3 regions of the Anaerostipes amylophilus genome follow, and region 3 is predicted to be linked to each of the others. Evidence: predicted binding sites of a transcription regulator. Region 3 holds the regulator's gene; each other region holds the start of a gene.
What was found. The regulator NrdR, encoded in region 3, represses ribonucleotide reductase genes. The targets are predictions, from matches to a motif close to CACAANATNTTGTG.
Positions count from the first base shown of each region.

Region 1: the regulator NrdR is predicted to act here: its motif matches at 7,024-7,037, upstream of nrdD (anaerobic ribonucleoside-triphosphate reductase).
Region 2: the regulator NrdR is predicted to act here: its motif matches at 7,841-7,854, upstream of nrdD (anaerobic ribonucleoside-triphosphate reductase).

Region 1 is NZ_JAOQJG010000002.1:287,142-297,691, reverse strand. It holds gene radA (DNA repair protein RadA) at 1-737, opposite strand, end outside; gene OCV53_RS03930 (hypothetical protein) at 755-1,168, opposite strand; gene OCV53_RS03925 (ATP-dependent Clp protease ATP-binding subunit) at 1,229-3,691, opposite strand; gene OCV53_RS03920 (GntR family transcriptional regulator) at 3,706-4,083, opposite strand; gene nrdG (anaerobic ribonucleoside-triphosphate reductase activating protein) at 4,235-4,723, opposite strand; gene nrdD (anaerobic ribonucleoside-triphosphate reductase) at 4,747-6,936, opposite strand; gene OCV53_RS03905 (manganese efflux pump MntP) at 7,097-7,657, opposite strand; gene OCV53_RS03900 (methylated-DNA--[protein]-cysteine S-methyltransferase) at 7,891-8,370, opposite strand; gene OCV53_RS03895 (HlyC/CorC family transporter) at 8,518-9,801, shown strand; gene OCV53_RS03890 (phosphoribosylformylglycinamidine synthase) at 9,924-10,550, opposite strand, start outside.
Region 2 is NZ_JAOQJG010000005.1:5,611-16,160, forward strand. It holds gene tsaD (tRNA (adenosine(37)-N6)-threonylcarbamoyltransferase complex transferase subunit TsaD) at 1-480, opposite strand, end outside; gene OCV53_RS07865 (ribonuclease Z) at 490-1,404, opposite strand; gene rimI (ribosomal protein S18-alanine N-acetyltransferase) at 1,415-2,149, opposite strand; gene tsaB (tRNA (adenosine(37)-N6)-threonylcarbamoyltransferase complex dimerization subunit type 1 TsaB) at 2,136-2,846, opposite strand; gene tsaE (tRNA (adenosine(37)-N6)-threonylcarbamoyltransferase complex ATPase subunit type 1 TsaE) at 2,847-3,272, opposite strand; gene OCV53_RS07885 (YcxB family protein) at 3,289-3,867, opposite strand; gene OCV53_RS07890 (stage V sporulation T C-terminal domain-containing protein) at 3,985-4,527, shown strand; gene OCV53_RS07895 (hypothetical protein) at 4,852-5,028, opposite strand; gene nrdG (anaerobic ribonucleoside-triphosphate reductase activating protein) at 5,177-5,668, opposite strand; gene nrdD (anaerobic ribonucleoside-triphosphate reductase) at 5,670-7,790, opposite strand; gene OCV53_RS07910 (Ger(x)C family spore germination protein) at 7,948-8,463, opposite strand; gene OCV53_RS07915 (GerAB/ArcD/ProY family transporter) at 8,450-9,505, opposite strand; gene OCV53_RS07920 (spore germination protein) at 9,495-10,550, opposite strand, start outside.
Region 3 is NZ_JAOQJG010000006.1:51,860-62,409, forward strand. It holds gene rsxC (electron transport complex subunit RsxC) at 1-972, shown strand, start outside; gene OCV53_RS09550 (RnfABCDGE type electron transport complex subunit D) at 986-1,933, shown strand; gene OCV53_RS09555 (RnfABCDGE type electron transport complex subunit G) at 1,926-2,537, shown strand; gene rsxE (electron transport complex subunit RsxE) at 2,540-3,244, shown strand; gene rsxA (electron transport complex subunit RsxA) at 3,256-3,831, shown strand; gene OCV53_RS09570 (RnfABCDGE type electron transport complex subunit B) at 3,844-4,695, shown strand; gene OCV53_RS09575 (PRC-barrel domain-containing protein) at 4,821-5,072, shown strand; gene nrdR (transcriptional regulator NrdR) at 5,143-5,592, shown strand; gene OCV53_RS09585 (YifB family Mg chelatase-like AAA ATPase) at 5,693-7,237, shown strand; gene dprA (DNA-processing protein DprA) at 7,227-8,309, shown strand; gene topA (type I DNA topoisomerase) at 8,327-10,435, shown strand; gene codY (GTP-sensing pleiotropic transcriptional regulator CodY) at 10,451-10,550, shown strand, end outside.

The DNA of each region.
Region 1 (10,550 bases), on a different contig from region 3:
ATTCTATAGGCTGCTTCTCTCTCTCCTTCAAAATAAAGGACCGTATCCACCATATGTTCCAATGTTCTAGGTCCTGCAACAACCCCTTCTTTGGTCACATGTCCAACAATGAAAACAGCAATATTATTCTCTTTTGCCACTCTCATCATTGCAGCCGTCACTTCTCTTACCTGTGAAACACTTCCTGCTGCCGAAGAAAGATCTTCGCTGTACATCGTCTGAATAGAGTCGATCACTGCAAATTCAGGCTTTGTCTTTAGAATCGCACTGGTGATCGCATCAAGATCTGTTTCACAAAAAAGAAGCATTTCTTCTTCAAATGTTCCAATTCTCTCAGCACGCATCTTGATCTGATGCATTGATTCTTCCCCAGAAATATATAAAACCTTGCGTTTATTATTCGCAAGATTTCTGCATACCTGTAATAACAGCGTTGATTTACCAATTCCAGGATCCCCGCCAACCAATGATAAAGATCCTTTCACGATCCCACCGCCAAGTACTCGGTCAAGTTCTCCGATTCCTGTCGGAATCCTTTCTTCATTCTCAATAGTTACCTCCGATATATTCATAGGAGAGGCAGAAGTCTTTAAAGACTTCGCCCCTCCCTTCTTCGTTTCTGTAACTTTCTCTTCTGTAAAAGTATTCCACTGTTTGCAGGCAGGACATTGTCCCATCCACTTGGAAGACTCATGACCACACTGGCTGCAAAAATAAACTGTTTTTTGTTTCGCCATTGGTACTCCTTACATTACTATTGTTTCTTTACGCGAACAGATGCAGCTGTTCCTTCACTTAATTCAACACTTAAAGTTAATTTACCTCCAAGGTTTGCTTTCATCATTCCTACATTTGTATTATCAATAAAAACTTTATATTCCTGTCCAGCTTCCACTTCTAGTGTAACCTGAACGTCAGATGAAGATTCAATATCAAATGCAACACCATCTGTTGTTGCAACAAAGTTATGTACTGCAGAACCTGGAACAGATTCAAAGATCAGCTGTCCGTTCTTGTCCAGTTTCGTCATTGTCTTAAATGTTTTGATCTTGTAGATATCCCCTTCAAACTGGATATCCCCTTTCTTAGCTTTCTGTGCTAATGTATAGTCACCAAAGCTTAGTGTTCCATTGTCTTCGCTGCGGAATAATTCAGTTACCACTGCCATTGTTTTTTCCTCCTAATATATGTTTCGGTCGTTGTACGTTTATTATAATATATTTTGGTTCTATTTACTAGTTTCCTTTACTGAAAAAGTAAGTTTTTTATCTTTTTTGCCGATTGTCATCGTCTGTCCGTTTGAAAGTGTTCCTTCTAAGATCTTGTCTGCCAGTACATCCTCGATCTCATTCTGGATCACTCTTCTTAGTGGTCTTGCTCCGTAATTCTCATCATATCCTTTATCTGCTAACAGATCCATCGCACTCGATGTGATCTTTAATGTAATCTGATGTTCATTTAGGAGACGTACTTTTAACTCATCGATAAATAACTTCGCGATCTTTTTCACTTCTTCTTTGGTAAGAACTGCAAAAACGATCGTCTCGTCAATTCTGTTTAAAAATTCCGGACGGAAGATCTGTTTTACTTCTTCCATCACACCTTTTTTCATACGTTCATGATTCTTTGCCTTATCTGTGTTATCAACAGAGAATCCAAGATATTTTGGTGCGATGATGCGATTTGCACCTGCATTGGAAGTCATGATGATCACCGTATTCTTAAAATCAACTTTTCGTCCATTGGAATCTGTAATATGTCCATCATCCAGTACCTGAAGCAGAATATTAAATACGTCTGGATGTGCTTTCTCGATCTCATCAAATAAGATCACAGAATACGGATGTCTTCTGATCTGCTCACTTAACTGTCCACCTTCTCCGAATCCTACATATCCTGGAGGTGATCCAATGATCTTTGATACACTGTGCTTCTCCATATATTCAGACATATCTACACGGATCAGATCTTCTTCCCTTCCAAACAGAGCTCTTGCCAGTGTCTTTGAAAGCTCTGTCTTACCAACACCTGTTGGTCCCAGGAATAAGAATGATCCGATCGGACGATTTGGACTCTTAAGTCCAACTCTGCTTCTTTTCACAGCTTTCGCAACGGCTTTGACTGCTTCATCCTGCCCGATCACATATTTGTGGAGTTCTTTTTCAAGATTTCGCAAGCGTTCCATATCACCTTTCGTGAGCTGCGTTACTGGGATCTGTGTCCATAAAGATACAACCTCTGCTGCATCTTCAACTGTTAATTGTGGAATCTCATTTTCCTTCCTTTGTGTTCGTTTCATCTTACGTTCTAACGATTTCTCAAGCTTATTCTTCTGCGCTTTTAAATTCTTAGCTTCCAAAATATCGCCATTAGAAAGTTCTTTCTCAATCTTCTCGATCACTTCTGCAATCGCTTTGCGTTCTTCTTTAAAACTTGCATGACTTCCGACCTGTTCCATTCGTTTTCTTGCACATGCTTCGTCTAGAAGATCTATCGCTTTATCCGGCAGAAAACGATCACTGATATATCGATCAGATAAACCTGCAATTGCTTCTACTACATCTTCCGGCACCAAAATTCTATGATAATCCTCAAATCGGTATTTGATTCCTTTTAAAATCGTAACTGTCTCTTCTACGGTTGGCTCTTTCACTCTGACTGGCTGGAATCTTCGAACTAAAGCTGCATCCTTCTCAAAATACTTTGTATACTCTTCACTTGTTGTCGCACCGATCAGCTGGAAATCTCCTCTTGCCAATGCCGGTTTTAAGATATTGGATGCATCCATAGCTCCTTCAGAACCGCCAGCTCCAATGATCGTATGAATCTCATCAATAAATAAAATGACAGAATCATCCTGTGTTGCTTCTGTAACGATACGTTTCATACGTTCTTCAAATTCACCACGGAATTTGGTTCCTGCGATCACTTTTGTAAGATCTAAGGATAAAATTCTCTTATTCTTAAGGATTCTTGGCATATTGCCGTCTGCAATTCTTTGTGCAAGACCTTCTACAATTGCTGTTTTACCAACTCCCGGATCACCGATCAGACATGGATTGTTCTTTGTCCTTCTGCATAGGACCTGCATCAGACGTTCCATCTCACCTTCACGTCCAATCATCGGATCCAGCTTCCCTGCGGCTGCTTTCTCTGTAAGATCTGTACTGTATTGCTCCAGCATACCTGCTTCTTGATTTTCTTCCTCTCCGCCATAAGAAATTGCATCATTGTATTCATTCTTTGCAGAACGAAAATCTATTCCTGCTGTAACTAAAATATCTGTATAAATACCCTCGCAAGAAATCTTGTGATCTTCTAACAGACGAAAAGCCTCATTATCTCCGTCTTTGATCATTGCCATAAGAATATGTTCTGAGCCTATTGCATCGCATCCATATTTCATTGCAAGTTCCCCTGCAATCTCTAAAAGATATTCTGTCTTTGGTGTATCTTTCACTGTTCTTCTGCGGTCTTTTGGCATCTTTGATTTCTCCTTGACCGCCTCTTCTATTAATTCTCTTGTCACTCCATGCATCTTAAGAACTTCGCTCGCAAGAGATCCATCTGTTCCGTAAAGTCCAAGAAGGATAAAGATACTGCTGACATCCTTAAATCCAAGATATCCTGCAATCTCCCTTCCTTCATTCAATGCTTTGGAGGCATATTTTGTAAATGGTAATCGGTTCATAACTCCTCCTGTTATTACTTTCTGTCTAATTTCTGGTACATGTCATGAACCAGCTGGTTCATCTCATCTTCTGTAACTCCCTTACAGACTGCTTCAGCAACCAGCATTCTTAGATTGTCCTGAATACTAGCCAGCTCCTGCTGCTTTTCCAGAGTTTCAACGCTTATGACTGCACCTTTTCTTCGGTCTAATTTTAAGTATCCTTCTTCTCTTAAAATCGCATAGGCTTTATTTACCGTGTGCATATTCACTCCAAGTACCTGTGCAAGCTGTCGTACAGATGGAAGTGATTCTCCATCAGTAAATTCTTCACATGCGATTCCCATAATGATCTGATTTCTTAACTGTACATAGATTGCCTCGTCACTATTGAAATCAATCTCCAGTATCATTGTGCAACCCTTCTTTCTTCTTTCGAATTTTACAATCTATCTATGATATTTTGTTATACATAGACTATAATATAAAGCACAGTCTGTCAAGAGATTGCATCATGATAAAAAGAAAAAGATGCAGTATCTTTTCACTGCATCTCTTATGGCCTTATCTTTCATTTAAATTTAGAATTCTCTGGTTTGCACTTCCTCGGAATTTTAATGTGATATCTTTCTGGGCTTCAATAAATCGTCCATCTACCAGTATATCAATATAAGATAACATTTCTTCCGTAAATGATGTGTGTACTTTTCCACCCTGCATAAGATCCTTTTCATAAGTATATCCTGTATAACACCAGATATTCTTATCAGGATATATTTCTTTAATTTCTTTTAATAATAAAACCAATTCTTTCTGGTTCTCTGGTTCAAATGGTTCTCCTCCAAGAAGCGAAAATCCTTCGATATAATCTGGTTTTAATAATTCTATGATATGCTCTTTTGTTTCCGGTGTAAATGGCTTTCCATAACAAAAATCCCATGTTTCCTTATTAAAACATCCCAGACAATGGTTTCTGCAGCCTGATACAAATAAACTTACCCTGACTCCTGGTCCATTCGCTATATCACATTTTTTAATCTCTCCGTAGTACATATGATTTCCTCTGTAAATAATTCTTATAAATGAAGTACTCGATCCTTAATCTCTTGTGTACGTCCCTGATTCCAGAACTGTGTTCCGATATATCCGCAGGTACGTCTTGCAACAAACATATGATCTTGATCTGTGTTTCCACAGTTTGGACATTCCCAGATCAGCTTTCCAGATTCATCTTCCTTGATCTGAATTTCCCCGTCATATCCACAACATTCGCAATAATCACTCTTTGTATTCAACTCTGCATACATAATGTTATTATAAATGAATTTCATAACAGATAAAACAGCTGGGATATTATCCTGCATGTTCGGTACTTCAATGTAACTAATTGCTCCACCTGGAGATAATTTCTGGAATTCTGATTCGAATGCAAGTTTGCTGAATGCATCGATTTCTTCTGTTACATGGACATGATAACTGTTTGTGATATAGTTCTTATCTGTGACACCTGGAATAATACCAAAACGTTTCTGTAAACATTTCGCAAACTTATAAGTTGTAGATTCCATTGGTGTTCCGTATACAGAATAGCTGATATTTTCTGCTTCCTTCCATTCGTTACATTTATCATTTAACTTCTGCATAACTTTTAGCGCAAATTCTTTTCCTTCATCGGATGTATGAGATTTTCCTGTCATACGAACACACATCTCATAAAGTCCTGCATATCCAAGAGAAATTGTGGAGTATCCATCATATAATAACTTATCGATCTTCTCACCTTTTTTAAGTCTTGCCAGTGCCCCATGCTGCCAAAGGATCGGTGCAACATCAGATACTGCTCCCTTTAATCTCTCGTGACGGCATCTTAAGGCTTTATGACAAAGTTCAAGTCTTTCTTCTAAGATCTCCCAGAATTTGTCCATGTCTCCGTCAGAACTACATGCCACATCAACTAAGTTGATCGTTACAACCCCCTGATTAAATCTTCCGTAAAACTTGTGACTTCCATCTGCATTTCTCTGAGAATCCTCAACTGTTAAGAAAGATCTGCATCCCATACAAGGATATACATCTCCGTTCTTAAGTTCTCTCATCACTTTCGCAGATATATAATCTGGAACCATACGTTTCGCTGTACATTGTGCAGCTAATTTCGTCAGATACCAGTACTTGGAATCTTCCGTGATATTATCATCATCAAGTACATAAATAAGTTTTGGAAATGCTGGTGTGATCCAAACTCCCTTCTCGTTTTTAACACCTTGAATTCTCTGTTTTAAAACTTCTTCGATCACGAGTGCTAAATCATCTCTTGTCTGTCCTTCCGGCACTTCATCAAGATACATAAAGACTGTGACAAATGGTGCCTGACCATTACATGTCATCAATGTTACTAACTGATACTGGATCGTCTGAATTCCCTGTTTGATCTCATCATAAAGACGCATCTCCGTAATCTTATCGATGATCTCATCATCCATAGATTCTCCAATTGCTTTACGTTCTTTGACAACATTATTACGAAGTTTCTTTCTGCTGATATCTACAAATGGTGCTAAATGTGCCAGTGTAAATGACTGTCCCCCATATTGGTTACTTGCTACCTGTGCCACGATCTGTGTTGTTACATTACATGCTGTAAAAAATGAATGCGGTTTCTCAATCAGCGTCTCGCTGATCACAGTTCCATTCTGAAGCATATCTTCTAAATTGATCAGATCACAATTATGTTCTCTCTGTGCAAAATAATCAGAATCATGAAAATGAATGATTCCTTCTTCATGAGCACGGATGATATCATTTGGTAAAAGGACTCTCTTACTTAAATCCTTGCTGACTTCTCCAGCCATGTAATCTCTCTGTGTGGAATTGATCACTGGATTCTTATTTGAATTTTCCTGATTCACTTCCTCATTAATATTATCAAGAAGAGCAAGAATTCCATCATCAGTTGTATTAGATTTTCTTCTTAATTCTCTCTTAAAACGATATCTTACATACTTCTGGGCAACTTCGTATCCTCTCATCTCCATGATTCCTGTCTCAACCATGTTCTGAATGTCTTCTACATTCACTGCGTGTGAAGAACTTTTCACCTGATCCGCAACTTTTTCTGCAATTGCCATGATCTGATATTCGTTCATCTGATGAAGCTTTGACACTTCTTCATTCGCCTTTGTGATCGCATTGATGATCTTATCGATATCAAAGGTTACCTCTTCTCCATTCCGCTTGATAATCTTTGTTTTTACATCACCATTCATAGTTTCTCCCTCTTTTATATAAAATTACAAGATTTTGTGCGTTTCCATTTTCTGGGCACAAAATCTTGTTATATTCTTACCATCCGACACAATATGTTGTGCCACTGCCTATATTATATTACACTCTTTTCACAAAAAAAGAAAGGGGTATTTTTTTATTTTAGAGAATATGAAGGTGTTCAAGAAGAATCTTAAATCCCAAAAGTATCAGTATTATGCCACCTGCAAGCTCTGCCTTTGATTTATATTTTGTTCCAAAAATATTTCCAATCTTTACTCCTGCAAATGAAATCAAAAATGTACAGACTCCGATCATAGATGCTGCGGATACAATATGCACATTTAAAAACGCAAATGTAATTCCTACTGCAAGTGCATCTATACTTGTTGCCACTGCAAGCATAAACATTTCTTTTATTTCAATGGATGCATCTGCATTCTCTTCTTCATCTGACAATGATTCTTTCACCATATTAATTCCAATCAGTCCAAGAAGGATAAATGCAATCCAGTGATCAATTGATGTGATCTGATCTTTAAATTGTGTTCCAAGAAAAAATCCAATGATTGGCATCAATGCCTGAAAGCCTCCAAACCATAAGCCAATAATGACCCCTTTTCCCAAAACTTTTTCTCGCATTGCCAGGCCTTTGCAGATTGAAACAGCAAATGCATCCATCGACAATCCAACAGCCAGTGTTAATATTGTAAGCAAATCCATAAAATTGTCCTCCATATCGAAAAAAAGACTCACAGACGAAAAACCTGCCATAAATTAAGGCTTATCGTCTATGAGTCTCGTTAATTAAGACAGCACCAGATGTTGTCCATCATTGTGTTGATACTGTCACAGATTCTCTGCTAACTACTCCCTCACGGAAATATATAAGATCAATACCGGATGTGCCTCCGGCAAAATATGCCTATGTATCATATCTCAATTGAGAATCTTTGTCAATATCTTTCCTTTACTTTTTGATTACGTTTCTCAAGTTCCAATAAATATTCTTTCACATCAAGTCCGCCTGCATATCCTGTCAGAGAACCATTCATTCCAATCACTCTGTGACATGGAACTACGATCACGATTGGATTTTTATTATTTGCCATACCTACAGCACGGCATCCCTTTGGAATTCCTACACGTTCTGCAATATCTTTGTATGTACAGGTTGTTCCATATGGAATCTCTTGCAATGCCTTCCATACCTTTATCTGAAATTCCGTTCCATAATAAGAAAGTTTCAGATCAAATTTCTTTCTGCGTCCATCAAAATATTGTGACAGCTGAAGGGCTGCTTCTCTGATCAACTCTGTATTCTTCTTCTCGCCTTCTAACTTCTTTATTCCAAAATAAATCCCACAAATTCCATGTCCGTCTTCCTCAATCGTCAGATTCCCGATTGGAAAACGATAATCATAGTAGTACTTCATACGACCATTCCTCCTAAAAATAGGTATACCATATTTTTCCATGGTTGGCAACCACTAACTTGACATGAAGCCATTTGTTGCGTACAATGAAAAGAACTGTATTAAAAAGCAGATGATTATTATATTAATTTTTAGGAGGAATAATAATTGGACCCCAGTACAATATTACAGATTGTCGAAATTATAGTTTTACTTTCGCTTTCCGCTTATTTTTCATCGGCGGAAACTGCATTAACAACGGTAAATCCCCACAGCATGCGTGCTATGGCAGAGGATGGAAATAAAAAGGCTGCATTAGTCTTAAAACTAATCGAGAATCCTAGTCAGATGCTTTCTAGTATTCTGGTTGGAAATAACTTAGTAAATATTTCCCTGACTTCCTTAACAACTACGATCGCAATTCGTATCTTTGGAAGTATGGGAGCCGGAATTGCAACAGCCGTGATCACGATTCTTGTTCTGATCTTTGGTGAAATTACTCCAAAGACTTATGCAACGATCAATAATACAAAAATTGCTTTAAGCTATGCATCCAGTATTTATCTTGTCACAAAGCTATTGACACCAATTGTTTATCTTATCAACAAGCTTTCCACAGGAATTCTTATGATCTTCCATATTGATTCCAAACAGTCCAAACGTATTATGACGGAACGCGAACTTCGTACGATCGTTGATGTCAGTCATGAAGATGGTGTTATTGAAGAAGCTGAAAAAGATATGTTAAATAATGTTTTTGATTTTAAGGAATCCCTTGCTAAGGATATTATGATCCCTCGTATTGATGTAACTTTTGTATCCGTCGATGCTTCTTATGAAGAAGTCCTTGAAATCTTCCGTGAAGCTGGTTACTCAAGACTTCCTGTTTATGAAGGAAGTAAAGATCATGTTGTTGGTATTGTTTATTTCAAAGATGTATACTTCTACCGTAGCCAGCACAGAGGCGAGATTTTCCATTTAAGGGATGTATTAAGAAAACCATTCTTTACTTATGAAACACAGAAAGTTTCAAGTCTGCTTGCACAGATGAGAGAGAAATCCGTAAGTTTCTCTATTGTTTTAGATGAATATGGCGTAACTGCCGGACTGATCACACTTGAAGATATTGTAGAAGAAATATTCGGAGAACTACGTGATGAATACGATGAATCTGAAGAAGATACATTTAAAGAATTACCCGATGGATCCTATATGGTATCTGCTTCATTGAAGCTTGATGATCTTGATGATCTGCTTCACGTAAACCTTGATTCTGAGGATTATGATTCACTCGGTGGATATATTATCGAATTACTTGATCATTTGCCTTCTGAGGGCGAAATTGCAGAAGATGAACACTTTACTTTCAAAGTTGTATCCGTTGATAAGAACCGTATGGAAACCATCCATATCATTCCAAAAGAAAATTCTAATCATATCTCACAAAACTAGATTTATAAACAGCCAGCAAATATATATTTGCTGGCTGTTTTTAGGGGATTTCATCGAAATTTCCTATGAAATAAGAAATCCTGCACTCCATTGGAATGCAGGATTTCTTCGTATCTTATATTCTATTTGAAATATTCTACTCCAGATTCGAAGATCTTTTGATCTTTCTGTCCATAGATATTGATTCCAACATAACTGTCACGACGTTCTGAATGTCCCATCTTACCAAGAACTCGTCCATCTGGACTTGTGATACCTTCAATCGCATGGTAAGAACCATTTGGATTAAATTCCTCGTTCATTGTAGGATCTCCATTTAAATCAACATACTGTGTTGCTACCTGTCCATTTTTAAACAGTTCCTGGATCACATCTTCGTCTGCTACGAAACGTCCTTCTCCATGGGATACCGGAATGCTAAAGACATCATCTACATTCACATTGTTAAACCATGGTGACAAATTAGATGCAATTCTTGTATAAGCAACTTTAGATACATGACGTCCGATACGGTTTGTAGTAAGAGTTGGAGATTTAGCATTCTGTTCTACGATCTTACCTTCTGGTACAAGACCTAATTTGATCAGAGCCTGGAATCCGTTACAAATACCAAGTACAAGTCCGTCACGATTATCTAATAAATCCATAACTGCTTCTTTTAATTTTTCATTTCTAAATGCTGTTGCAAAGAATTTTGCAGAACCATCTGGTTCATCACCAGCACTGAATCCACCTGGGAACATGATGAT
Region 2 (10,550 bases), on a different contig from region 3:
GCATCCAATTATCTCATATTTGCCATAATCTTTGACATCTACAAGATGTGTATGTCCTCCTGATACAACTAAACATAAAAATGGTGGCTCTAAATCTGGATGTTCTATATAGTTAGCGCAAATATGCCCCTCGATATGATGTACCCCTACTAATGGCTTATTTTTAGCAAATGCTAATGCTTTTGCTTCTGCTACCCCTACCAAAAGTGCACCAACAAGACCCGGTCCATATGTGACCGCGATCGCATCAATACTGTCTAATGTCTCTCCTGCTTCTTTTAAGGCTTCTCTTACTACAAAGTTCACTTTCTCCACATGTTTTCTTGAGGCAATCTCTGGGACAACTCCTCCATATAATTTATGCAATTCAATCTGAGATGAAATAATATTGGATCTTACACATCTTCCATTCTCAACAACTGCTGCTGCTGTCTCATCGCAGGAAGATTCGATTGCCAGAATCTTAATCTTATCACTCATCGTATTCTCCTATTCTTCCTGAAAATCTAATGTTATTGTCTTACCATCTTTTCCAGCCTTGGCTCTTGGGAAAATAGATTTTACTTTCCCCATAAACTCTTCAGCGCGAACCAATGACGGACTGTAATGTGTCAACCACATTTGTTTTACGTCAGCATCTTTTGCAAGGTGTGCCGCTTCGTAAAATGTCATGTGCTTATATTCTCTTGCTTTCTTTTCTTTTCCTTCTTCTCCGTACATTCCTTCACATATAAATAAATCTGCATTCTTCGCATGCTCTGAAATTGCCGGAACAGGCCTTGTATCTGTACAATATGTCAATTTAATGCCTGGTCTTGGTTCCCCAAGGATCATATTACTTGTTAATACACGCCCATCTTCACTTTCCACAGTTTCTCCCTTCTGGAGTCTGTTCCAGTATTTCATCGGTATTTCATTTTCCTTCGCTTTGACAGGATCAAATTTTCCTGCTCTTGGAATTATCACATTGTATCCATAGCATGGTACATTGTGTTTTACATGAAAGGCTTCTATCTTATAGCCATCCATCTGTATTACATGCTCTTTTTCATTTAATTCATAAAACTCAATTGGAAATGGAAGTTCTGGTGCGATCACTCGCAATGAATTTACAACCTTCTCCACACCCCTTGGTCCTATGATCAAAAGCGGTTCTGTCCGCTCTGCATTGCCAAGAGTCAGTAAAAGCCCTGGCAGACCACTAACATGATCTGCATGAAAATGTGTAAAGCATATTGCATCTAACGGCTTTACACTCCACCCACGCTCTTTGATCGCTACCTGTGTTCCTTCTCCGCAGTCAATGAGCAGACTGTGCCCATTAAATCTTGTCATACATGCGGTTAATCTTCTGTATGGGAGCGGCATCATTCCACCAGTTCCCAGTAAACATATATCTAACATAAATCACCTTTTATGATAATATCTCATTTTTTTCAGTTACTCTCGGTGGTATTTCAAACTGTTTTACGATACGATCATAGCATTTCTCACAAATCCTAAATTCATGAATCTGTGTATCCTTATCAGAGAAATATCCCCATTCTTTTTTGATTTCTATATAATCTGATTTATCTTTCAATAACTGTCCACATACATTACACTTCATCTCATTCTCCTCCTTATGTTCTTCATTATAAGAAGTCGTATCTGAAGAATCCAGTGGTAATGATTGGTTATTCACTGAAGCATCGCAGAACATTAGCACAGCATCCTCAATCGGATCTTTGTAATATTTAGCTCTGCGGCCATATTCTTCAAATCCATTTTTTAAATAAAACTGATAGGCTGCCTCATTTGATTCTCTTACTTCCAGATAAATCGTTTCTACCCCAAGTTTCTGATATCTTCGTTCAAATTCTTGAAACAAAAGGGTTCCGATTCCCATTTTCCTTATAAATGGGACAATTGCAATTCTATGTATCTCTGCCTGATCAAGAACATGTTCAGCAATAATATATCCACTGATACGATTCCTGTCTCTCCATACATAAATATCACTTGTTTTTCTGTAATAAAAAGATTCTATACTTTCAAGACTCCATGGTCTGCTAAATGAAAGTCTCTCAATCTCTGCTACCATCTTAAGTTCTTCTGGAAGAGCTTTCCTTACATGCCATTCTCTTGCTGATGCACTATTTTTGTCCATGAAGCCGCTCTTCTCTCTCTCGTTCTGCCTGAGATTTTCTTAAATAATCTGGTACAAATTCATCTGCACTTTCATAAATTCCCTGTGCAAAGTAAACCTGTGCCAGTGCACCGACTGCGGCCGCTCTCTGACGGTTTGCATGTGCTGGTGCAAAAATGGCTGATTCTCCCATCTTCTCCATGATCTCATCATGATATACCGGCACACCATCTCCTAAGAAAATAACCGGTTCATTATATTTCCTCAACTGATCAAGAGTATCCTCTACGCTTTGTGCACATTGTTCTTTTAACACTTTCATTTCACCGCCTTCGAAGCGGTAAAATCCTGTATATACTTGTTTCCTTCTGGCATCCATCATCGGACAGATGATCTTAGATGTTCCAAATAATTGATATGCCAGTCCATCAACTGTTGGAACCGGTACGATTGGCTTATTAAGTGCCAGTCCAAGTCCTTTCGCCGTTGCTGCCCCAATACGAAGCCCTGTAAATGAACCAGGCCCCTTGGCAACTGCAATTGCATCTATATCTTCCATCTCAAATGAAGTTCTTTTGATCACTTCATTTAACATTGGAAGCAATGTCTGAGAGTGTGTTAATTTGTTCCCAGTCGTATATTCCGCGATCAGGCGGTCATCCTCGATCAGTGCCACAGAAGCTACCAGCCCTGAACTATCCAGTACTAATAATTTCATCTATTGTTCCTCCATCTCAATTTCTCGATAATCAAATCCTTTTTCTAAATCTTTGCGGATCGTAATCTTCTGATAATGATCTGGCAGAATCTCTTCAATCAGATTCGCCCATTCGATCAGACAGACTCCTTCTCCATAAACGTAATCTTCATATCCGATCTCATCCATCTCCTCAATATCACCAATCCGGTAAACATCAAAATGGTATAATGGAAGTCTTCCTTCCTCATATTCTCTTACGATCGTAAATGTCGGACTCTGAATTGGTTCTGTGATTCCTAAACCATCTGCCAGACCTTTTGTAAATACTGTCTTTCCTACTCCAAGATTTCCATATAAACAGATGACCTGCCCAGGAACTGCTTCCTGTCCGATCTTCTTCCCAATCTCATAAGTATCTTCTGCACAAAAACTTTGTACGATCATCTTATAATTTCTCCTTCTATTTTTCTGTTTTTTCATCCTGTTCTTTATTTTCTTCTTTCACAGGCACTTTTGAATATTTTGAAATATCCTGTCCATCAGATGCCTTCGGAGTTCTTCTTGCTGCTTTCATATGTTCTTTCATATATGACAGCATCTTGTCTTTATCTTCTCCAAGCGCATAATCTGGAAATACAAAGGCCTGTTTTCTTCCTGTATATAAAATATTCAATCCAATAACATGTGAAATCTTTAAGACTCTTGCCCATTCAATCGTTGCGCTGTCTTCTCCAAGTTCTACAAAAATACCATCTTCATTCAATGTATAATATGTCTTCATTTTATACACAGGATTCTCAATCGCCTGCTTCTTAGCCTTTACATATAACATCAGCGGATTGACTACAACAAATAATACGATCAAAACAATTCCAAATATCATATTAGACTGTCCATCTGCTGCACCCATTCCTGTAACACACATGTATACTCCCACTGCGACCATAGCAATTGTCAGAATCAGCTGAAGCCCTGAATATGTGTATGCTAATGAAAATTTAAATATATCATTTGCCTTCAATTGTGTATAAAATTTCATATTGATTCTCCTTTTCTTTGTTAATCAAATATTATACCATAATCCGGGTATAAAACCAATGATTTTACAAATACTACAGACATACAAGAAAAATCAACCTATGGAGGATCATAAAAAATGAAAGCTACAGGTATTATACGAAGAATCGATGACCTTGGCCGGATCGTTATACCGAAAGAAATACGAAAAACCATGCATATCAGAGAAAGTAATCCTTTAGAAATATTTACAGAAAAAGATGGAAGTATCATCTTAAAAAAATACTCTCCAATCGGAGAAATGGGCAGCAATGCCCAGCAATGTGCTGAATCTATCGCATCACAGCTTCCTCATACAGTCTGCATTTGTGACCAGGATTCTGTAATCGCTGCTGCAGGCCCTAATGCTAAAAAGCTACTTGGAAAATTATTACATGAAAAATCAGAAGAAGCACTGTCGGAACGTAAAAATTTACTTATGCATCGTGAAAGCAAAAACTTTTTTCCTTTTATATCAGACTTTCCTGAAGTTTTCCAATATGTATGTCTAGCTACGATCATATCGGAAGGAGATGCTGTTGGATTTGTTTGTATCCTCTCGATTGATGAGAAACTTACAGAACAGGAATTGATGGTGGCACGGGTTGGAGCTGGATTTCTTGGAAAACAGTTGGAAAATTAAATTGTGATTTGTAGGTAGTTTGATAAGCTGAAGTTATTGGTGGAATATTATAAAAAGGGTTATATGTCTGTGACGCGCTCTCGCTCGACTCACACGTAGTGGACACTAAATTCGACAGCGATGATAAATCATCACTGCTCATTAAGTGCCAACGTGTTCCTACGGTCGCCGACATATAACCCTTTTTATAATATTCAATAATTTCAGTTATCGAAACCACTAGAGATTTTCTTTCTTACGAGGACCTCCATGAGACTGGTAGCTTCTTTTTTATGTCATTATCATCATGGAGGTTTTTATCAGTCTATTTATGAAATATCTTGGCTACAAACCTTGCTTTTTTATACAAATATGTCTTGCACATCCCATGGAATCAGGATCTTGTTCCAAGAATGAAGCGGGATACCAGACTTCCTCAGCTTCTTTCAATGAAACTGTGCCGGAAACTTTTAAACTGCAGGCAGTATATTTCGAAGCTTCGGGGACAATATTATTTTCCATACACACCACCTCAAATTTTCCAATCTTGTGAATTGTCCACTCTATAGACTTCAGCTATATGATAAAAAATAAATAAGCATCGTGTTCGGTTGCTTATTTATTTTTTATCATATACTCGAAATCTACAGTTGGCCAACCAACTCACAAATTAGAATTCATGCAACACTATCTCATTCCCTCTCAAAGTTTCCTGTACATCTATTACTCTCTGATTCTTACTTCCTTTCCAATGAAGCTTTCCATCAAATTCTTCCTGTACAAAAGGTCCATCAACGATCACATCGCAATACTTTACAACATCTAATGTCTTAATTTCATCCCAGCAAAATCCTGTATATAACCAGATGGTTTTCTCTGGAAATGTTTCTCTGATCTCTTTTGCTAATACCGCAACTTCTGCATGATTTGCCGGGTGCAGTGGGTCTCCTCCGCTGAATGTGACACCTGTGATATAGTCTGGTTTTAAGGCTTCAAATAATTCTTCTTTTGCTGCCTCATCGAAAGGAATTCCTCCTTCGATATCCCATGTGACTGGATTGTGACAGCCTTTGCATTTGTGGGTGCAGCCTGCAACCCATAGGACGGCTCTTAAGCCGTCTCCATTTAACATATCATCTTTCGTAATATTATGGTAACGCATTTTACATGGATTTCCTTTCTGCAATTTCTGCCATTTTGGCATCATTAAGTCTTGTGTCTCCTTTGACTCTGGAGTAAGAGAGATATCCGTTCATTCGATCGATCTTTGTTAGGTTTTCGCTTCCGCACACTGGGCATACGTCCATCTCTAATTCTTCGTGTCCGCAGTCATCACAGTAAGCTAAGGATAAATTAACTCCTTCATAGAACCCTTTGTCCATTGCTCTTCTTACTAATGTCTTTACTGCTTCTTTGTTATAATTGATCGGATATTTTACATACTGAATCTTTCCACCATTGCATAATTCCCAGAAACGTCCTTCAAGATCCTGCTTCTCGATTGGTGTGATGTCTTCTGTAACATGACAGTGGAACGAATTGCTCACATATTCTCTGTCAGATACATTTTCAATGACACCATATTTCTTGCGGAACTGTTTGACCTGTAAACCGCACAAGTTCTCGGCTGGTGTTCCGTAGATTGCATATAAATTTCCATCTTCTTCCTTAAATTCTTCTACTTTCTCATTAATATAACGCAAAGTTTCTAACGCAAACTCGCCATCTTCTGCTAAAGATTTATGATTGTATAGCTGCTGTAATTCATTTAATGCCGTGATCCCAAAGGAAGCTGTTGCACTCTTTAAGATCGGTTTGATCTTATCATGGATTCCCAAATGTCCACCTAAAAATCCCCCTTCACAGTATGCAAGTGGATTCGTTGATGCTTTCATTTCTCCTAAGTATTCGTATGTTCTGATATGTAATTCACGGATCAGATTTAAATAGTAATCTAATACTTCGTGAAAATCTTTTCCTTCCTGTTTTGCCTTCGCATAGATCATTGGTAAATGAAGACTGACGGCACCGATGTTAAATCTTCCGACAAAAATTGGTTCGTCATTTTCATCTGCTGGTTTCATTCCGCCTTCTTTGTACCATGGAGATAAGAATGCACGGCATCCCATTGGGCTGATGATCTTGCCATATTTCTTGTACATGCTTGCAATATAACCTTCTCCGGTCAGTGATAACCAGTCTGGGTACATTGTCTGTCTGGAGCAACGGATTCCTGCCTCAAATACATCTTCTAATTTGCATCCTGGTCCATGTAGATTCTTGTCATATAAGAATACAAGTTTTGGGAATAACACTGGTTTCTTATGTCCATCTTTTCCCTGACCTTTTCTTCTGACATCTAACATGGAGATCGTTGCCATCTTCGCAAATCTTCCTGTTCCAGTTCCTGCTGTCATTGTGATAAATGGGTAGTCTCCACGGCTTGATGATACACTATTAAATTTGTATTCTAACCCCTGGAATCCCTGTTCAAATTCACGTTTGACATCTTTCATTGCTTCTTCTTCGGCACGTTCTCTGGACAATCCAAGTTCTTCGTATCTCTCGATCCCTGCTGCGTAAGATTTCTCTGCATATGGTTCCAAAATCAGTTCGATATTTGGTACTGTAAATCCACCATACTGCTGACTGGCTGCACTTAATACAATATCTCCGATGACATCAAAAGCGACATCTAATGTCTTTGGCTCGTTGTACCAGAGATTTCCCATCTCAAAACCGCCTTTTAATACTTCCTGCACATTAAATAGACAGCAGTTCATTGTATCACGTCGTGCAGACATATCATGAATATAAATATATCCATCACGACATGCCTGAATTTCCTCAGTTGTCATGAAAAATTTCTGATAGAGTTCTTTATTAAGTTCATTAAAGATCAGGCTTCGTTTGGTAGAAACCAGTGCACTGTCTGTGTTGCTATTTTCTTTATCTCCAATATACATGATAGACTGGCTCTTCTTATATACTTCATCTAACATCTGTACAAAGTCCTGTTTGTAATTACGGTAATCTCTGTAGCTTTTCGCTACCAATGGATTTGTCTGTTCCAATGCACTTTCGACCACATTATGCATATCAGAAATCGTAACTTCTTTCTTGCGCATCTGTTCTACTTTTTCAGTCACAAATTTGCAGATAAAATCAATTTCTTCATCTGTAAATTTTACTAATGCACGATATGCAGATTTATTCACTGCTACAATAACTTTCTGTACATTGAATTCTTCTTTTGTTCCGTCTTTTTTAATTACCTTGATCATAATTCTCCCTTCCCTATCAGATTCTTTTATTCTTTACTCATTATATTGTATACTAGATGTAGTATTTTCTTTTTCTTTTACACACTAGATAGTGTAGCTTTTCAAGTTTAACACCCCTATACAGCAAAGTCAATGTTAACTTTTTATTACTTTCCCTTTATCTGTAAATCCTTCCAAGAGTAAGATTTTGACTGTCCTTTATTTCCAGTTTTTTTGACAGATATTCTCCAAATGAGATTGACAATTTGTCTTCTTTTCCAAAAATATCTGACAGATTATGATCTGTTTTTAACACGTATACAGATTTTGCAATCTGCGGTTCTTCCACTAATTCTTTTATGATCTTTACATTCTTTTTTCCATTTCCAAAAATCACAACTTTTAGATGTCCAAAATTTAACTGCTGGCTTTTGTATTGTTTCCATTTTTTATTAGCATCTTTTAGAGACGTTGCTAAAACTGTCACCGATCTTGATGGTATTTTGGTCCCGGAATCGCTCTGTACTTTGTCGAAATCCGCATAAGAATAACGCACTAGCAATTTCTTTTCATTGATCCGTTCAAATCCCATTGCCAGTACAAAACTGTGATCTTCCACATCTTGTTGTTTGCTGCATCCTTGTATGCAAAATGCAATCAGTATTACCAGAAGACATAGCCTATATTTTCTCATCTTTCTTTTCCTTTCTCCACAGCATGAATAAAATAAGCGGCAAAACCAATCCAACAATTAAATTTCCGTAAATAAAAATAGAAAAATATCGCCTGATCCATGTTGCAAATATTGTCATGATCCATGGACTGATAGCATAAATTCCTCCATACGACAAGATCAATCCCGCAGTCCTTCCTTTTGAAAATGCATGTTTGATGCTTTCATTTCCATAAAATAAATAGCCGCTGAACACACAAAATACTCCTACGATCCAAAATGCGATCAAAAACAAATCCAGTCTTGCCATAATTCCTCCTGGCATTGCGACTCCCTGTGCCATAGACATCACAGGTTCTAGATCGATCATTGTAAGTTTCTTTCCAAGAGAACCTACAGTACTTACAAATACTCCAAGAAAAAGAAGCGTTAGCCCTGCAAATGATCTAAAATGGATTGCTCCATCTTTCATATCTCCACGATAAAACCAGACAAGTTCTATCGGATGCATCAGAGCAAACGTAAGGATACTTCCATTGAACATTTCCCTGCCTTTCCAGCCATTGACCATTAACTCATTCCATGATAGATTTGTCACACTTAGGATCAGAACAAAGATCATCGGTAGTAACACGAACCAGAAAATCCCTTCCATTACTCTGCCCCTTTTTGTTAATCCTCCTTGATTCATCAGATAAGCCAGTAAAATTAATGGAGCCCCAATAAGAAATGATGATTTGTCTGGAAGGAGATATTTTTTTGTAAGATATAAAATACACAAATAAAAAAAAGCTCCATTTAGTAAAAATCTTACATAATAAATGATGGCTGCGAGACGATATTTTTTTAATATATTTTCAATTGAAATTCCTTGTGCTACACAATCTGTGATACATAAATAAATTCCTGTCATCACACTTGCTATGATCACTACGATAATCCCTGAATGATATGACTTTTTCAACGCGATCTGCGGGAGAAACATCGCAGCCGCTGAAAATATTTCAAGAATCATAATTCGATTTCCCTGTCTTGCCGTGATCGTTTGTGCTTTATTTTTCATCCTGTTCCTCCTTTTGCCTTACCCTCGCCCCCTCTTTTGTAAATTCTGGGCGGTATTTCATCCGCTTTAATGGATAACGTACCATAAAATCCTGAAAAGCTGCGGATAATTTTCCTTTTTCTTCGACCATCGGATGTGCATATGGCACTCCGTAATTTTCCAGATAAAATAAATGAATAAATATTGCCAGAAACCCTAAGAAAAAACCATATAATCCCCAAAAAGCACACATCATGATCAGGAAAAATTTCATCAACCGAAATGCACTTGTAAATAACTCATTCGGAATCGAAAATGTAGCGATCGCAGTCAACGCCACCACAATTACCACGATTGTGCTGACAAGATGTGCATCCACTGCCGCCTGTCCAACAATCAGGCCTCCAACAACTCCCATCGTCCCTCCAAGCTGCCCCGGAAGTCTGATTCCTGCTTCTCTTAATAATTCAAAAGACAATTCCATCAGCAAAACCTCTACGATCACTGGAAATGGGACCCCTTCCCTAGCTGATATCAATGCCAGCAAAAATGGTGTTGGCAGCACTTCCGGATGAAATCCCGCAATTGCTACATAAAATCCTGGCAACCCTATAGAAATAATTGCTGCCATATACCTTAAGATTCTTACGAATGTCGTAATTTCCCAACGATTATAGTAATCATCACTCGCCTGAAAAAATACATTTAACGTCACTGGAAGCAATAAAACCATTGGAGAATTATCCAATACAACCGCAATCCGCCCCTCCATAATACTGCTCGCTACCTTATCTGGCCGCTGTGTCAGTTGATAAAGCGGAAATGGAGTTCTACTATCTTTTTCAAGATATTGCTGCAACATTCCATTATCAAAAATTCCATCCACACAGATTTTATCCATTTGTTTTTTAATTTTATTTAAGATATCTATTTGAACCAGATCATCAATATACATCAATGCATAATCCGTTTTGCTTCTCGTTCCAATCTGCTTCTGAATCACTTTTAACCTTGTATCCCTGATTCTCCTGCGGATCAACGCTGTATTCGTTCTCAAACTCTCCGT
Region 3 (10,550 bases):
GACCAGATGTCTAAAGATGAAGTCTTAGCAGCGATCAAAGAAGCCGGAATCGTAGGACTTGGTGGAGCTGGATTCCCAACACATGTAAAATTAGCTCCAAAAGATCCAGATGCGATCGAGTATATCATCGTAAATGGAGCCGAGTGCGAACCTTATATCACAGGTGATTACCGCACATTAATGGAAACACCAGAACTTTTAATTGAAGGATTAAATATCGTACTTGATATGTTCCCAAAAGCAAAAGGTATCATTGGTATTGAAGATAACAAAAAAGATGCAATTGCCAAAGTAGAAGCACTGGTAAAAGGTGATGCAAGAATCAGTGTTGCAACATTAAAGACAAAATACCCACAGGGTGCAGAGCGTTCTTTAATTTATGCAACAACAGGAAGAAGTATCAACTCTAGCATGTTACCAGCAGATGCAGGATGCATCGTTGATAATGTAGCTACGATCGTAGCGATCAAAGAAGCTGTCAAAGACGGAAAACCATTATATGAACGTATTGTGACAGTGACTGGAGATGCGATCAAAAACCCAAGCAACTTTAAAGTCCGTACAGGAACAAATGTAGAAGAACTGATCGAAGCAGCTGGTGGATTTAAAACACAGCCTGAAAAGATCATTTCTGGTGGACCTATGATGGGTATGGCAATGTTTACAACAGACGTACCAGCTGTGAAAACATTCTCATGCTTCTTAGCGTTCACAAAAGATGAAGTTGCTGCAAACCAGCCAAGCAATTGTATTCGTTGTGGAAGATGTGTAAGCGTCTGTCCGCAGAAGCTGATGCCAGCAAAATTATCTGTATTAGCAGATCATAACAAGTTTGACGAGTTTGAAAAACTTTATGGAGCAGAATGCGTTGAGTGTGGATCATGTTCATTCGTATGTCCAGCAAAACGTAACCTTGCACAGTCCATGAAGACAGGTCGTAAACAGGTATTAGCTAACCGTAGAAAGAAATAAAGGAGAGATACATATGAGCGAAACATTATATCATGTGTCAGCCAATCCTCATGTAAGAGATAATGGTTCAACACAAAAGATTATGTTAGATGTTATCATCGCATTACTACCCGCTACAATTTTTGGTATCTATATCTTTGGAGCATCTGCGGCACTGACAGTTGCAATTTCTGTTGCTACCTGTGTTGTCGTTGAGTATATTTACCAGAAACTTATGAAACAGCCAATCACAGTAAGTGACTTAAGTGCGGCATTAACCGGACTGTTACTTGCATTAAACTTACCACCAGAGGTACCATTCTGGATGCCGATCTTAGGTGGAATTTTCGCGATCATCGTTGTAAAACAGGTATTCGGTGGACTAGGACAGAACTTCATGAACCCAGCCCTTGGTGCAAGATGTTTCTTAATGATCTCATTTGCAGCAAGAATGACAACATTTACATATGATGGTGTAACAACAGCAACACCACTTGCTGTTATGGAACAGGGAAAAAGCGTAGATGTTATGAAATCATTCTTAGGATTTATCCCAGGAACGATCGGTGAAACATCTGCATTATTACTGATCATCGGTGGAGCATATTTAGTATTTAAGAAAGTCATCTCTCCGATCATCCCATGTGTTTATGTTGCAGTTGTAGCAATCTTCGTACTGATCTTCGGTGGTCATGGATTTGATCTATCTTACATGGCAGCACAGATCTTCAGTGGTGGATTAATGTTAGGTGCGATCTTCATGGCAACAGACTACGTAACATCTCCAATTACAAAGAACGGAAAGATCATCTATGCGATCGTTCTTGGTATTTTAACTGGATTATTCCGTCTGTTCGGACCAATGGCTGAAGGTGTATCTTACTCTATCATCATTGCCAACTTATTAGTTCCACTGATCGAGAGAGTGACAGTACCAACTCCATTTGGAATCGTAAAAAAAGGAGGTAAGAGCAATGAATAAGAATCTCGTAATGGATTGTATTAAATTATGTGTGATCACATTAATTGCAGGACTCCTTTTAGGTATCGTATATAACGTAACAAAAGCACCGATCGCCGCACAGGAAGAGAAGACAAAACAGGAAGCTTACAAAGCCGTATTCGAAGACGCAGCGAAATTTGATACAGTAAAATTAGATCAGAAAGACGTAGCGGCTGTCTTAAAGAAAAATGATCTTGGACAGAACACAATTTCTGAAGTCGTAAAAGCAGTTGACAAAAACGGAAAAGAACTTGGATATGTATTCTCTGTAACAAACCCAGAAGGATACGGTGGAGATGTAACTTTATCCGTAGGTGTCAGAGATGATGGAACAGTCAATGGTTATGAAACATTATCCATCAGCGAAACAGCTGGTTTAGGTATGAAAGCCAAAGAACCAGAATTTAAGAGTAACTTTAAAAACAAAAAAGCAGACAGATTTGAAGTTGTAAAAGATGGATCTGGTAAGAACGATGATTCTAAAGTAGATGCCATCAGTGGTGCAACGATCACTAGCCGTGCTGTCACAAGTGCAGTTAACAGCTGTGTTGCATATTCAAAGAGCCTGAAGGGAGGTAATTAAACATGAAACCAAATCCAATGGAACGATTGATTAATGGTATCGTAAAAGAAAACCCTACCTTCGTATTAATGTTAGGTATGTGTCCTACATTAGCAGTAACAACATCTGCGATCAACGGTGCAGGAATGGGGCTTTCAACAACAGCCGTATTAATGTTTTCTAACATGATCATTTCCGCATTAAGAAATGTCATCCCTGATCGTGTACGTATCCCAGGATACATCGTAGTTATCGCATCTCTGGTAACGATCGTACAGTTCTTATTACAGGGATATGTTCCAGCAGTTAACGATGCATTAGGATTATATATCCCACTGATCGTAGTAAACTGTATCATCCTTGGACGTGCAGAATCCTTTGCAGCAAAGAATGGACCAATCAACTCCTTCTTTGACGGACTTGGAATGGGACTTGGATTTACAATTGCCCTGACAATTTTAGGAGCATTCCGTGAATTATTAGGAGCAGGACAGATCTTTGGAATGCAGGTAATGCCATCTGCATATGAACCAATCACAATCTTTATTCTGGCACCTGGAGCATTCTTTGTACTTGCATGCTTAGTAGCAATCCAGAATAAAGTTAAGAGCAAAAAACCTCAGAAACCAGGACAGCCACAGACAAGTGGATGTGGAGACTGTGCTCACTGTGGAAACAGTGCTTGTGGTTCCAGAAGCTTTTTTGACACAACTGTAGATGACAAATAAGGAGGATCAGAATGAAAAGTTTATTGTTAATTGCCATCGGCTCAGCCCTGGTAAATAACGTTGTATTAAGCCAGTTCCTTGGTTTATGTCCTTTCCTTGGAGTTTCTAAGAAAGTTGAGACAGCAGCCGGAATGGGTGCAGCCGTTCTCTTCGTTATTACCATCGCATCAGCAGTTACAAATTTAATTTATACATTTTTATTAGTACCAACAGATTTAACATACTTAAATACGATCGTATTTATCCTGGTAATCGCAGCATTAGTACAGTTCGTAGAAATGGTATTAAAGAAATCTATGCCAGCATTATATGAATCTCTGGGAGTATTCCTTCCACTGATCACAACAAACTGTGCAGTTCTTGGTACAGCATTAACAAACGTACAGAACGACTATAGTTTCATCGCCAGCATAGTCAATGGTATTGGTATCTCTGTAGGATTCTTAATTGCCATCGTGATCCTTGCTGGTATCCGTGAAAAGATGGAATACAACAACATCCCAGAATCTTTCAAAGGAATGCCTATCACACTGTTAACAGCAGGATTAATGGCGATCGCATTCTTCGGATTCTCAGGACTTATTTAGGAGGTAAAGAAGATGAATATATCAGCAATTTTACTTGCCATGGTTGTTGTCGGAGGAACCGGTCTGCTTATCGCAATCTTACTGGGAATTGCCTCAGAGAAATTTAAAGTTCCTGTAGACGAGAAGGAAGTGGCTATCCGTGCAGAACTTCCAGGAAATAACTGTGGTGGTTGTGGATACGCAGGTTGTGATGGACTTGCAAAAGCAATCGCAAATGGAGAAGCACCAGTCAATGGCTGTCCAGTTGGTGGAGCAGCAGCCGCTGAAAAGATCAGTGCGATCATGGGTGTTGAAGCCGGAGAATTCGTAAAGAAAGTCGCATTCGTTAAATGTGCCGGAACTTGCGAAAAAGCATCTGACAAATACCAGTATTCTGGAGTTCAGAGCTGTATCGAAGCTATGAACGTACCAGGTGCAGGACCAAAAGGATGCGAATTTGGATGTATGGGATTTGGAAGCTGTGCAGCAGTATGTCCAGAAAATGCGATCTCTATCGTGAACGGAATCGCTCACATCGATGAAGAAGCATGTGTAGGATGTGGAAAATGTGCAGAAACATGTCCAAAATCTTTAATCGACCTTGTACCAGAAAATAAGAAAACAAGAGTACAGTGCAGCTCTAAAGAATTCGGTAAACAGGTAATGTCTGTATGTAAGGCAGGATGTATCGGATGTAAAGCATGTGAAAAAGTATGTAAACTTGGAGCAATTAAGGTTGAAAACAACATTGCACAGATCGATTATGAAAAATGTGTAGGTTGTGGATTATGTGCAGGTAAATGTCCAAAAGGAATCATTACAGGAAAGAAATTAGTTCCTAAGAAACCAGCACCTAAAAAACCAGTAGAAAAGAAAGAAGCTTAATCTTTCTTCATAATGATAATAATAAAGAAGCAGAAGATTCTAGAGATTGGATCTTCTGCTTTTTTCTGCGTCTATTTATCGAAAAAAAGAATACTATTATAATAGGAAGAAAAAGGATTTCCGACATGAAATTTCTCGAACTTCGGCAAAAAGATGTGATCAATTGTAACACAGGTGAATGCTTAGGATTTGTCTTAGACCTCGAATTTGAAATACATACTGGACAGATCTGCTATCTGATCGTGCCCAAAACAACAAAGATGATCCTGTGCCTTGGGAAAAAGAATAAAATCTATAAAATTCCATACAAATGTGTCGTGAGGATCGGAAGAGACACCATTTTAGTCGATATTAATGAAAAAGAATGCCTGAAATAAAAGAAAAGCTTTTATTTCATGGCAAAAAATGATATACTTCAAGCAGAAAAAAACACGGAGGTACAAGAAGATGAGATGCCCATATTGTGGAAGCGAGAATTCCAGAGTCGTAGATTCCAGACCGGCAGAAGACAACAATGCGATCCGTAGAAGAAGACAATGCGATGAATGCGGAAAGCGTTTTACAACTTATGAGAAGATAGAGACAGAACCATTAAGCGTTATCAAGAAAGATAAGACAAGACAGCTTTATGACCGAAGCAAAATAAGAAATGGAATCGTACAATCCTGTCACAAACTTCCAGTCTCCATGGGACAGATCGAAGCAGCGATCGATGAGATCGAGACAAAGATCTACAACATGGGAACAAGAGAAGTGGAGTCATCCGTGATCGGAGAGATGGTCATGGACAAATTAAAAGACTTAAATGAAGTTGCATATGTAAGATTCGCAGCCATCTATCGCGAATTTAAAGATGTGAACACCTTTATGAGTGAATTAAAGAAATTATTGAAATAAGTACGATTGTTTTGAATATACAGTATTGTAAAAATATTACTTTTGTGATAGACTAACCATATCATTTTGAAACCAGCTTCTTTTTTGAGAAGAGAAGGAGTTGAGTACTATTTATCAGGAAGTAATCACAGGAATCGTCAGTGGAGTGAGCGGAAGACTCATCCACGTCGAAGTAGAGATCAGAAATGGCCTGCCATATTTCACCATGGTAGGCTATCTTTCTAAAGAATCCATGGAAGCAAAAGAGCGCGTTGCATCAGCACTACGCTCCATCGGCCATCCCCTGCCATCCATGAAGATCACAGTCAACTTATCCCCAGCCAATATAAGAAAGAATGGAACTGCGTTCGATTTCCCAATCGCCGTGGCTTTTTTAGGGTGTCTGAATTTAATCGATGCAAGCAAATTAGAGGATATCTGCATTATGGGAGAATTAGGGTTAAATGGCAAGATCAGAGGGGTTGGAAACTGTCTTCCAATTGTTTTAGAAGCAAGAAAAAAAGGAATCCATAAGTTTTTTGCGGCAAGGGAAGATGCCAATTCCCTAAGAGGAATGGAAGATATCGAAGTCATATTTATGGATAGCTTACAAGATGTTTTGGACTATTTTCATGGAACGTATCAACAAAGATGCTACATAGATACAACACAATATCAGAAAGAAGAAACAGAAGAAGATTTTAGCGATATCATAGGTCAGAAACATTTAAAAAGAGCGATAGAAATTGCTGTCACTGGAAGACATCATTTACTGATCATTGGATCTCCGGGATCAGGAAAAACAATGGCAGCTAGAAGAATTCCGACAATCCTTCCACCATTATCAAAAGAAGAGAAAATGGAAGTTCAGGCAATCTATGATGCGACAGGAATCCAAAGATATTTAGAAGACAACACTCGTCCATTTCGCCAGCCACATCCAATGATCCCCAAGGCAGCGTTTCTTGGAGGAGGCAAGACACCGACCGCAGGAGAGATCACATTAGCGCATCATGGGATCTTATTTCTGGATGAATTTATGGAATTTAAAACCGAATGTATCGAAGCACTCAGACAGCCACTAGAAGATGGAACGATCGATATCACCAGAAATGGGATCTATCATCAGTTTCCAGCCGATTTTCAACTGATCGCAACGATGAATCCATGTCCTTGCGGTTATGGACTGGAAGACGGGATCTGTCGATGTACCTATCATGAAAAGAAACGTTATCTAAAGAAATTATCAGGGCCGATCCTAGACCGATTTGACATGGTTTTATGTATCAGTAAAAAAGATCACAACTTACAAAAAGCGAAACAAAAAGAAATGGTAGAAACGTCCAGTCAGATCAAAAAACGGATCAAAACAACCATCCAAAGAGAAAAAAATTTACTAAAAAATGATTCCTGCAATGCTATCGGTCAATTAAGCCACATACAGTTAAACAAGATCATTCATTTATCGAAAGAATGCAAAGAGATCTTAGACATTGCCTACCAATCCGGCAAGATCACAAGACGAGGAATGGATAAGATTTTAAAAGTAGCGTTAACAATCATGCTGATGGAAAATGAATCCGAGATCAAACCAATTCACTTAATGGAAGCTATGACTTTTCGAAACACAGATTTTATCAGAGAGGTGCTGGAATATGGAAGATAAATTATACTGGTACTGGCTGTGTGGCAAAGTCATGTTGCCGATCAAGAAACAAAAAGAACTGATGGATATCTTCATTCATCCAAAAGAACTCTATAAGATCACCCCAGAAATCCTAAAGGAACGCATGACAGATCTTGAATACGGTCGTTTCATCAACTCAAGAGATGAATCAATGATTCAGAAAGACTATGAAGCTTTGCATCGTGAAAATATCCGTTTTATTATTCAAAAAGAAGCTGCATATCCGAATCGTTTAAGAAAAATTTATGATGCTCCCTATGGCATCTTTCAAAAAGGCCAGCCATATGAAGAAAAAGAACTGTCAATTGCGATCGTAGGGTCAAGATTTCCGACAACTTACGGCTTTGAAATCTCGAAAAAATTCGCAAAAGAGTTGGCAGAGCAAGGTGTACAGATCATCAGTGGCCTCGCAAGAGGCGTAGATGGGACGGTTCACCGTGAAATAATCGACAAAAAAGGACAAGCTGTTGGAGTTTTAGGATGTGGGATCGATCTCATTTACCCAAAAGAGAATTTTCAGTTATTTTATGACATGTATGCGAATCAGACAGTTATTTCCGAGTACCCGCCAGGCAGTGAACCACTTAAATGGCATTTTCCAGAAAGGAATCGGATCATCAGTGGATTAAGTGATGGAATCCTTGTGACAGAAGCCAGAGAGCGAAGCGGATCACTGATCACAGCGGATTGTGGGCTTGATCAGAATAAAGAAGTATTTGCAGTTCCCGGAATGATTACCAATAAACATTCCAAAGGCTGCCACGGACTCATCAAACAAGGCGCAAAATTGGTTGAAAATGTCGACGATATTTTAACAGAATTTTCAGAATTCACAGGAATTTCACGAAAATTTCCAAAGCTTCATACAAAATCTCTTGCAAAGGCAGAAAAAAGGGTGTATGATATGTTGAGCTTGAAACCGAAACATATTGATGAGATCTTAAGTGCATCCGGTTTTTCTTATGAAGAAGTGATCAAAGCATTATTTCAATTAGAAGCGAAAGGATATATCAAACAGACTCATCAAAATTTATATATCAAAAAAATGTAAATAAGGGGTAATACTATATGCCAAAATATCTAGTTATCGTCGAATCACCGGCGAAAGCAAAAACAATTAAAAAATTCCTGGGCAGAAATTATGAAGTGATTGCGTCCAACGGGCATGTTCGCGATCTGCCAAAGAGTACCTTAGGAATTGATATCGAGAATGACTTTGAACCAAAGTACATTACGATCCGTGGGAAGGGTGAAGTATTAGCAGCTCTTCGTAAAGCAGTAAAGAAAGCAGACAAAGTATACCTCGCGACTGACCCGGACCGTGAAGGAGAAGCCATCTCATGGCATTTATATTACGCATTAAAATTGGAAAATAAGAACTACAGCCGTATCACATTCAATGAGATCACAAAAACAGCGGTCAAAGATTCCATCAAACATGCAAGAGATATCGACATGAACTTAGTCGATGCACAGCAGGCAAGACGTGTCCTAGACCGAATCGTAGGATATCAGATCAGCCCAATTCTTTGGGCAAAGATCAAACGAGGATTAAGTGCTGGACGAGTTCAGTCTGTAGCACTGCGACTCATCTGTGATCGAGAAGAAGAGATCAATTTATTTATTCCACAGGAATACTGGTCGCTCGAAGCCTTATTAGATGTCAAAGGAAGCAAAAAGCCTTTAGAAGCGAAACTTGTTGGAACCAAAGATCAGAAAATGGAGATCCACAGTGAAGAAGAGATGAATGAGATCTTATCCTATTTAAAGGGAAAAGAATTCACAGTAGAAGGGGTAAAAGTTACCGAACGATTAAAGAAAAGCCCACTTCCATTTACAACAAGTACGCTGCAGCAGGATGCATCCAGCAAGTTAAATTTTGCACCACAGAAAACCATGCGTATCGCACAGCAGTTATACGAAGGTGTGAACATCAAAGGACAGGGAACGGTCGGTCTGATCACATACTTACGTACAGACTCCACACGTATCTCTGTGGAAGCTGATGCAGCAGCCAAAGAATATATCAAAGAAGCTTATGGAGCTGAGTTTGTCGGAGAAGGAACTGTCGCAAAGAAAGACGACAAGAAAGTACAGGATGCCCATGAAGCCATCCGCCCAACCTACATGACAAATTCACCAGCAAGCATCAAAGACGAGCTGTCAAGAGATCAGTTCCGTTTATACCAGCTGATCTGGAACCGTTTCATGGCAAGCCGTATGGCACCAGCCAAATACGAAAATACATCTGTAAAGATCGCAGCCGGAGATTACCGTTTTAACGCATCTGCAAGCAAGATCGCTTTCGATGGATTCTTATCCGTATATAACATTAATAATGAAAAATCCGAAGGAAACTTAATGTTAAAATCCATCGATGAGAATACAAAACTTACATTAAATGAACTAGAACCAAAACAGCATTTTACACAACCACCAGCACATTACACAGAAGCATCTCTGGTTAAGACATTAGAGGAATTTGGAATCGGACGACCAAGTACTTATGCGCCAACAATCTCAACGATTACAGCAAGACGTTATGTTGTCAAAGAAAAGAAGAACTTATATGTCACAGAGCTTGGAGAAGCAGTCAACAACATGATGAAGAAAGCATTTGCAAGTATCGTTGATGTGAACTTCACAGCGATGATGGAAGGACTTCTTGATATGGTAGAAGAAGGAAAAGTCCATTGGAAATCCGTCATTGAAAACTTCTATCCAGACTTTGAGATCGCCGTTCAAAATGCTGAGAAAGAATTAGAGAAAGTCAAGATCGAAGACGAAGTAACAGACGTTGTCTGTGATGAATGTGGAAGAAACATGGTTGTCAAATATGGACCATACGGAAAATTCCTTGCATGCCCTGGATTCCCAGAATGCAGAAATACGAAACCACATTTCGAGAAAGTCGGAATCCCATGTCCAATGTGTGGCGGAGAAGTCGTCTTAAAGAAAACGAAAAAAGGAAGAAAATATTACGGATGCGAAAACAATCCGGAATGCGAATTTATGTCATGGCAGAAACCATCCACAGTCAAATGTGAGAAATGCGGAAGCTATATGATCGAAAAAGGAAAGAAGCTGGTATGTTCCAATAAAGAATGTGGATTCGTATGCAGCATGCCAGAAGAAGCAAAAGAGAAAGAAACTTCCGGGGAGTCAGTTTCAGAATAAGGAGATAAAATATAGATGAGTAGTATACAGTTACTAGATAAAACAAGAAAGATCAACAAATTACTTCATAACAATAATTCACAGAAAGTTGTATTTAACGACATCTGTAAAGTCT